DNA from 3 places in the Serratia sp. AS12 genome. Region 3 is predicted to be linked to each of the others. Evidence: predicted binding sites of a transcription regulator. Region 3 holds the regulator's gene; each other region holds the start of a gene.
What was found. The regulator ArgR, encoded in region 3, controls arginine synthesis, uptake and breakdown. The targets are predictions, from matches to a motif close to ANTGAATAAAAATACANT.
Positions count from the first base shown of each region.

Region 1: a site for ArgR is predicted at 856-873, ahead of argC (N-acetyl-gamma-glutamyl-phosphate reductase). Genes of this name have one in related genera too.
Region 2: a site for ArgR is predicted at 1,248-1,265, ahead of argA (amino-acid N-acetyltransferase). Genes of this name have one in related genera too.

Region 1 is NC_015566.1:5,277,453-5,279,729, reverse strand. Features, by position in the region: gene argE (acetylornithine deacetylase) at 1-803, opposite strand, end outside; gene argC (N-acetyl-gamma-glutamyl-phosphate reductase) at 1,020-2,024, shown strand; gene argB (acetylglutamate kinase) at 2,054-2,277, shown strand, end outside.
Region 2 is NC_015566.1:4,272,622-4,274,898, forward strand. Features, by position in the region: gene amiC (N-acetylmuramoyl-L-alanine amidase AmiC) at 1-1,058, opposite strand, end outside; gene argA (amino-acid N-acetyltransferase) at 1,299-2,277, shown strand, end outside.
Region 3 is NC_015566.1:455,690-457,966, forward strand. Features, by position in the region: gene yhcN (peroxide/acid stress response protein YhcN) at 1-3, opposite strand, end outside; gene yhcN (peroxide/acid stress response protein YhcN) at 127-390, opposite strand; gene argR (transcriptional regulator ArgR) at 796-1,266, opposite strand; gene mdh (malate dehydrogenase) at 1,733-2,277, shown strand, end outside.

The DNA of each region.
Region 1 (2,277 bases), 620 kb from region 3:
GTCATGCCTGGCAGCGGGCGAATATCCAGGTGCAGTTCACAACAGGCGCAAATACGGTTGGCCGCGTCGCCGCCGCTGATATGGCCGAAGTTCATCGTCGGATAAGGCACGGCGAATGCCGGATTGTTGTAGCGCTCCTGCAACGTTTTGCGCAGTTCCATCAGGCGGCCAATGGTTTCGTGCATCAAATCGATGGCGTTGACGCCGCGCGCCGGGTCGCTCGAGTGGCCGGACTGGCCGACAATGCGGATGGCGTTGGCCATATGCCCTTTGTGCGCGCGCACCGGTTGCAGTGAGGTGGGCTCGCCGATAATGGCGAAATCCGGGCGGATGGCGGTCGAGGCGGCGAAATAACGTGCGCCGGCCATCGTCGTTTCTTCATCTGCGGTGGCCAGAATGTACAGCGGCTTGGTCAGTTTGCCGGCATCGATGTCGCGCACGGCATCCAGAATAAAGGCAAAGAAGCCTTTCATGTCCGCAGTACCCAGACCGTACAGCTTATTGTCGTGCTCGGTCAGGGTGAAGGGATCGCGTGTCCAACGGCCTTCGTCATAAGGTACGGTGTCGGTGTGGCCCGCCAAAAGCAGGCCGCCGCTGCCTTCACCGATGCTGGCGAGCAGGTTGAATTTGTTGCGGGTATCGGGCACCGGCTGTACGTCGACGCGGAAGCCCAAATCGGCAAACCATCCGGCCAGCAAGTTGATTAACGCTTCATTACTCTGATCGAGGGCGCCATCGGTGGCACTGATCGACGGAGTGGCGATCAACGCCCGGTACAGCTCAATAAATGGAGGTAATTTCATCTTCACTGTTGACAGCCTTTGGTTAGGGTAGTATCAATATTCATGCATTTATTTTGAATAAAAATACAGTAAGCTAGAGCGTAAGGGAACCCGATTCCCGGATGATTATAAAAACATCAACGCTCGACCACGTGGGTGAACGGCGAAACAACGCTGGTGAGCCCGGTTACCTGAGTCGAATATGACCACTCGTAAGCCAAGAAGGTGAAAGGCCACATGTTGAATACGCTGATCGTTGGTGCCAGCGGTTACGCCGGAGCGGAGCTCACGGCCTACCTGAATCGTCACCCACATATGAACATAACCGCATTAGCGGTTTCAGCGCAAAGTGCAGATGCAGGAAAATTGCTTTCTGATTTGCATCCCCAGTTAAAAGGCATCGTCGATCTGCCGTTACAACCGCTGGTTGACGTGGCCGCCGCCGCCGATGGTATCGACGTGGTGTTCCTGGCCACGGCGCACGAGGTCAGCCACGATATCGCGCCTTTGTTCCTGGCTGCGGGCTGTGTGGTGTTCGATCTGTCCGGTGCGTTCCGCGTGAAAGATGCCGGTTTCTATACCCAGTACTACGGTTTCGAGCATCAGCATCCTGAACTGCTGGATCAGGCGGTATATGGCCTGGCGGAGTGGCAGAGCGAAAAAATCAAACAGGCGCAACTGATCGCCGTACCGGGCTGCTACCCGACGGCGGCGCAGCTGGCGCTGAAACCCTTGATCGATCAACAGTTGCTGAACCCTGACCAATGGCCGGTCATCAACGCCACCAGCGGCGTCAGCGGCGCGGGCCGCAAAGCCAGCGTGACCACCAGCTTCTGTGAAGTGAGCTTGCAACCGTACGGCATCTTCAACCACCGTCATCACCCGGAAATCGTTGCGCATCTGGGGGTACCGGTCATCTTCACGCCACATTTGGGTAACTTCCCGCGTGGTATTCTTGAAACCATCACCTGCCGTTTGAAAGCCGGCGTTACCGCGCAGGACGTGGCCGCAGCTTATCACGCCGCCTATGACGACAAACCGCTGGTGCGGCTGTACGACAAAGGCGTGCCGGCATTGAAAGCGGTGGTGGGCCTGCCGTTCTGCGATATCGGCTTTGCCGTTCAGGGTGAACACCTGATCGCCGTAGCGGCAGAAGACAACCTGTTGAAAGGCGCGGCCGCTCAGGCGGTGCAATGCCTGAATATCCGTTTTGGGTTCCCGGAAACCCAGTCATTACTTTAATGAATAACCAGCGTGGGATGTAAACAGCGATGAACCCGTTAATTATCAAGTTAGGTGGCGTGTTATTAGACAGTGAAGAGGCGTTGGAGCGTTTATTCACCGCCCTGGACAGCTACCGTCAGCAGCATCAGCGCCCGCTGGTTATCGTTCACGGCGGCGGTTGCCTGGTGGATGAGCTGATGAAACAACTTTCTCTGCCGGTGGTGAAGAAAAACGGTCTGCGGGTAACTCCTGCTGACCAGATCGACATCAT
Region 2 (2,277 bases), 1.6 Mb from region 3:
CGATTCTTATGCAAACGGTTAATTTTGCCCATTCGGTTCAGCACTTCCTTGCCGAATTTCAGGCTGTCGTTGATGGTCGCAGTTTGGATCAGATCAAACATGGTGTGATCCAGATAGCGATCGCCGCTTTTGCTTACGCCACCGATTTGGTCCGATTCGTTCTGAGTTTGCGCCAGGAATTTCGCTGCCGAACTGGTGGCGCCCTTGGTCGATAGCGCAAATACCGAAGATCCGCGCGCAGCCTGGCTGGTAAAAGCATCGGCATGGATGGAAACGAACAGATCGGCACGCTGCTTGCGCGCCTTCGCCACCCTCACCTTCAGCGGAATGAACACATCTTCATTGCGCGTCATAAACACTTTCATATTCGGCTCGCGCTTGATTAACGCGCTCAGTTTGCGGGCGATCTGCAACACGATGTCCTTCTCGCGCGTTTTGAATTTGCCGATCGCCCCCGGATCCTCGCCGCCATGGCCAGGATCCAGCATGATGACAATCGGACGATCGCGTCCCGCCTTGCCGGCCTGCGGCGCCTCGGCCGGCAAAGTGCGTTCGAGATCGCCCTTGTTGTAATCTTCCAGTAATGCCAATAGCGGATCATAGTCTTCGCCAGTGCCGCCCTTGCTGGGATACAGATCCATCACCAGACGATTGCGATATTCCGGTACCGGCGGCAGAGTAAACATATGAGGGCTGACGCTCTGCTTAAGTTCCAGCACCAGCCGAACGGTGTTTTGATCAAACTGACCGACGCGCGCCTGTTTCAAATAGGGATCGTCAGCGCGAACCTGGCCGACAATGCCCTTCAATACGCTATTGAGATGCACCCCTTCGATATCCACCACCACGCGATCGGGATTGGTCAGCGCAAACTGTTTATATTTCAGTTCGGTGTTTGATTCGAGCGTCACGCGGGTATAAGTAGAAGAAGGCCAGACACGCACGGCAATCACGTGCGATGATGCGGCGAAGCCTATGCGACTCACACTCAGCAACCAACTTGCGGCAACCCCCTGCAATATACGACGGCGGCCCAGATTGTGATTTGAGTTTGGCATGCGACTCCGGTAGTGATAACAGGTTAAAACAGATGAAAAAAACGCCGATAAAACGGGAATGGCAAAAACTTTAACGAATCCTCCCGGCGCTGTCATCAGAAAATCTTTCCAAGGTTTTTCAATTTATTAACCAATTAGCCCCTTCCGCAAATAAATACAGACAATTTCCCGCTTGCCATTGGGGCAATAAAAGAATAAAAATACAAAAATATCGTATAAATATGCAAAAGAGGTTTTGCCGTGAAGGAACGTAGTACCGAGCTTGTTCAAGGATTCCGTCACTCAGTTCCCTATATCAACGCCCACCGCGGCAAGACGTTTGTCGTCATGCTTGGGGGAGAAGCCATAGAGCATGAGAATTTTTCCAACATCGTCAACGATATCGGGCTGCTGCATAGCCTGGGGATTCGTTTGGTGGTGGTCTATGGCGCACGGCCGCAGATCGACAGCAATCTGGCGCAGCATAACTACGAACCTATTTATCACAAGCATACCCGGGTCACCGACGCCCACACGCTTGAGCTGGTTAAGCAGGCGGCGGGCCTGCTGCAACTGGACATCACTGCACGGCTGTCGATGAGCCTCAACAATACGCCACTGCAGGGCGCGCATATCAACGTGGTCAGCGGCAATTTTATCATTGCCCAGCCGTTAGGGATTGATGATGGCGTGGATTACTGCCACAGCGGCCGTATTCGCCGTATTGATGAAGAAGCGATCCACCGTCAACTCGACAGTAACGCTATCGTGCTGATCGGTCCGGTCGCCGTTTCCGTTACCGGCGAAAGCTTTAACCTGACGTCAGAAGAAGTGGCGACCCAGTTGGCCATCAAGCTGAAGGCGGAAAAAATGATCGGGTTCTGCTCATCGCAGGGCGTCACCGATCAGGAAGGCAATATCATTTCCGAGCTGTTCCCCAATGATGCGCAGAAACGTATCGAAGAACGCGAAGCCAGCGGCGATTACCATTCAGGCACCGTACGTTTTCTGCGCGGTGCGGTGAAAGCCTGCCGCAGCGGCGTGCGCCGCAGCCACCTGATCAGCTATCAGGAAGACGGTGCGCTGGTGCAAGAGTTGTTCTCACGCGACGGTATCGGCACCCAGATCGTCATGGAGAGCGCCGAACAGGTGCGCCGGGCGACCATTAACGATATCGGCGGCATTCTGGAACTGATCCGCCCGCTCGAGCAACAGGGTATTCTGGTGCGCCGCTCCCGTG
Region 3 (2,277 bases):
CATGGTCGTGGGTCCTGTTGCGATAACAGCCAGGAAGGGCTTTACAGCGTTTATTATTCTTGAAAGCTGTTATCGGTAATGCTGGTTTCCAGAGATTTATTGCCCGTTGCCGGGTAATGCCGGGTCTTATTTATAGATTTCAGCCGTAGCGTGGTAGTTGCCTTCGTTACGTGCTTCGATCACACGGTAAGCGGTCGCACCACGGGCATCGGCTTTTTCAGACAGCGCCTGACGGATGTCTGAAGGGGTGCCGGCAATGCCGCTGACGGTAATGGTGCCTGCGGACTGCAGTTTTGCTGCCTGATCTGCATCAACGGATTGTGCTGCAAATGCACCAAAGGAAAGCACAGATAGGAGGCTTAGTGTTGCAACTGTAGCTTTAATTTTCATGATCTCACCTTATCGTATTCTTTTATCAGTTCCAATGAACTGTGATTTACGTCACGGAAATGAGTATACATCTAGTAACTCTAAAAATTAATAGCTGGCTAACAGTTTCTAGTGAAACTTTATTATGGCGCCTCTTATTTTTAATAACCATATGGAATAAAAATCGCTCATAAAACGATCTTTTGATGTTAAATTTATGTAATTTCAATAAGGTAAGTGTCTTTGACCAAACGTGCGGAAGCGTGCAGCAGCTATCGCTGGCTTTGTATAAATGTCATTGGAATGTGTCGCAACAAGGCGGAAATCGGGTTTTAAACGTGGTAGGGCGTGAGGGAAAGGTAAAGACAGGGTTAAAGAAGCGCTAACAAAACGCGACCGTCAGCCGCATTTTGTTAGCGTTGAGCATCATAACTCTTGTTCGAACAGCGACAGGATGGCTTCGTACAGTTGGCGAGCGGTAAAGCTGCTGGCCGGGGTAACGAAAATGGTGTCGTCACCGGCGATGGTGCCGAGTATGCCCTCGGATTTACCCAGGGAATCCAGCAGGCGGGCGATCAGCTGTGCGGCGCCGGGGCTGGTATGAATGACCACTACGGCATCGTTATGATCGACATCCAGCACCAAATTCTTCAGTGGGCTGGTGGTGGTCGGCACGCCGAGTTCGGCCGGAAGGCAATACACCATTTCCATTTTGGCATTGCGGGTACGCACCGCGCCAAACTTGGTCAGCATGCGCGATACTTTGGATTGGTTGATGTTTTCGAAGCCTTCTTCTTGCAGCGCCAAAACGATCTCGCCTTGAGAACTGAATTTTTCTTCTTTCAATAACGCTTTAAACGCCTTGATCAGATCTTCCTGCTTTGCGGGATTACGCATTTTGCACCGTGGAATGTTGACAATAGAAGTGATTATTATGCATATAAATGAATTTTTATGCAATAAAAGGACGTCCGAAGACAACAATGCTGCCCGGACAATGAGGAAAGGGCGGGATTTTAACAAAATCCGTACCCCATGAATATGCCCTTTCAGCGACCGAAAAAGCGGCCTGTGGCGGTAAAGAAAATGTTATTAAAATGATGTTGTTCTGATGTTGTGTAAGGGTGTAATGTAACCGCCGGTTAACTTGCTTGTGAATAACCTCGCACTATTTTTGATTAATGTGCGCTATGCCCTTAATGTGTAAGCCATTTAATTTAAAATGAGCGCGACATCGGCTGTTTTATTGCGCCAGCTCCCAAACAGACTGTTAAGAGATTGTTTTTAAAGGTGTAATAATTTAAGGTCCGTAACCAACATATTCACGGTGCTTTATATATTTAAGATAATAAAGGAGTATAGGATGAAAGTTGCAGTTCTCGGTGCTGCTGGCGGTATCGGCCAGGCCCTCGCCCTTCTACTCAAAACCCAGCTTCCTTCAGGTTCTGAACTCTCTCTCTACGACATTGCCCCCGTTACCCCAGGCGTTGCCGTCGACTTAAGCCACATCCCTACCGCAGTTAAAATCAAAGGCTTCAGCGGCGAAGATGCTACTCCAGCTCTGCATGGTGCCGACGTAGTGCTGATTTCTGCTGGCGTTGCGCGTAAACCTGGTATGGATCGTTCAGATCTGTTCAATGTCAACGCAGGCATCGTGCGTAATCTGATCCAGCAAGTGGCAACAACCTGCCCGAAAGCTTGCATCGGCATTATCACCAACCCAGTAAACACCACCGTGGCAATCGCGGCAGAAGTGCTGAAGAAAGCCGGTGTTTATGACAAAAACAAACTGTTTGGCGTGACCTCGCTGGATATCATCCGTTCCAACACCTTCGTGGCTGAGCTGAAAGGCAAACAGCCGGAAGAGTTGAACGTGCCGGTTATCGGCGGGCATTCTGGCGTGACCAT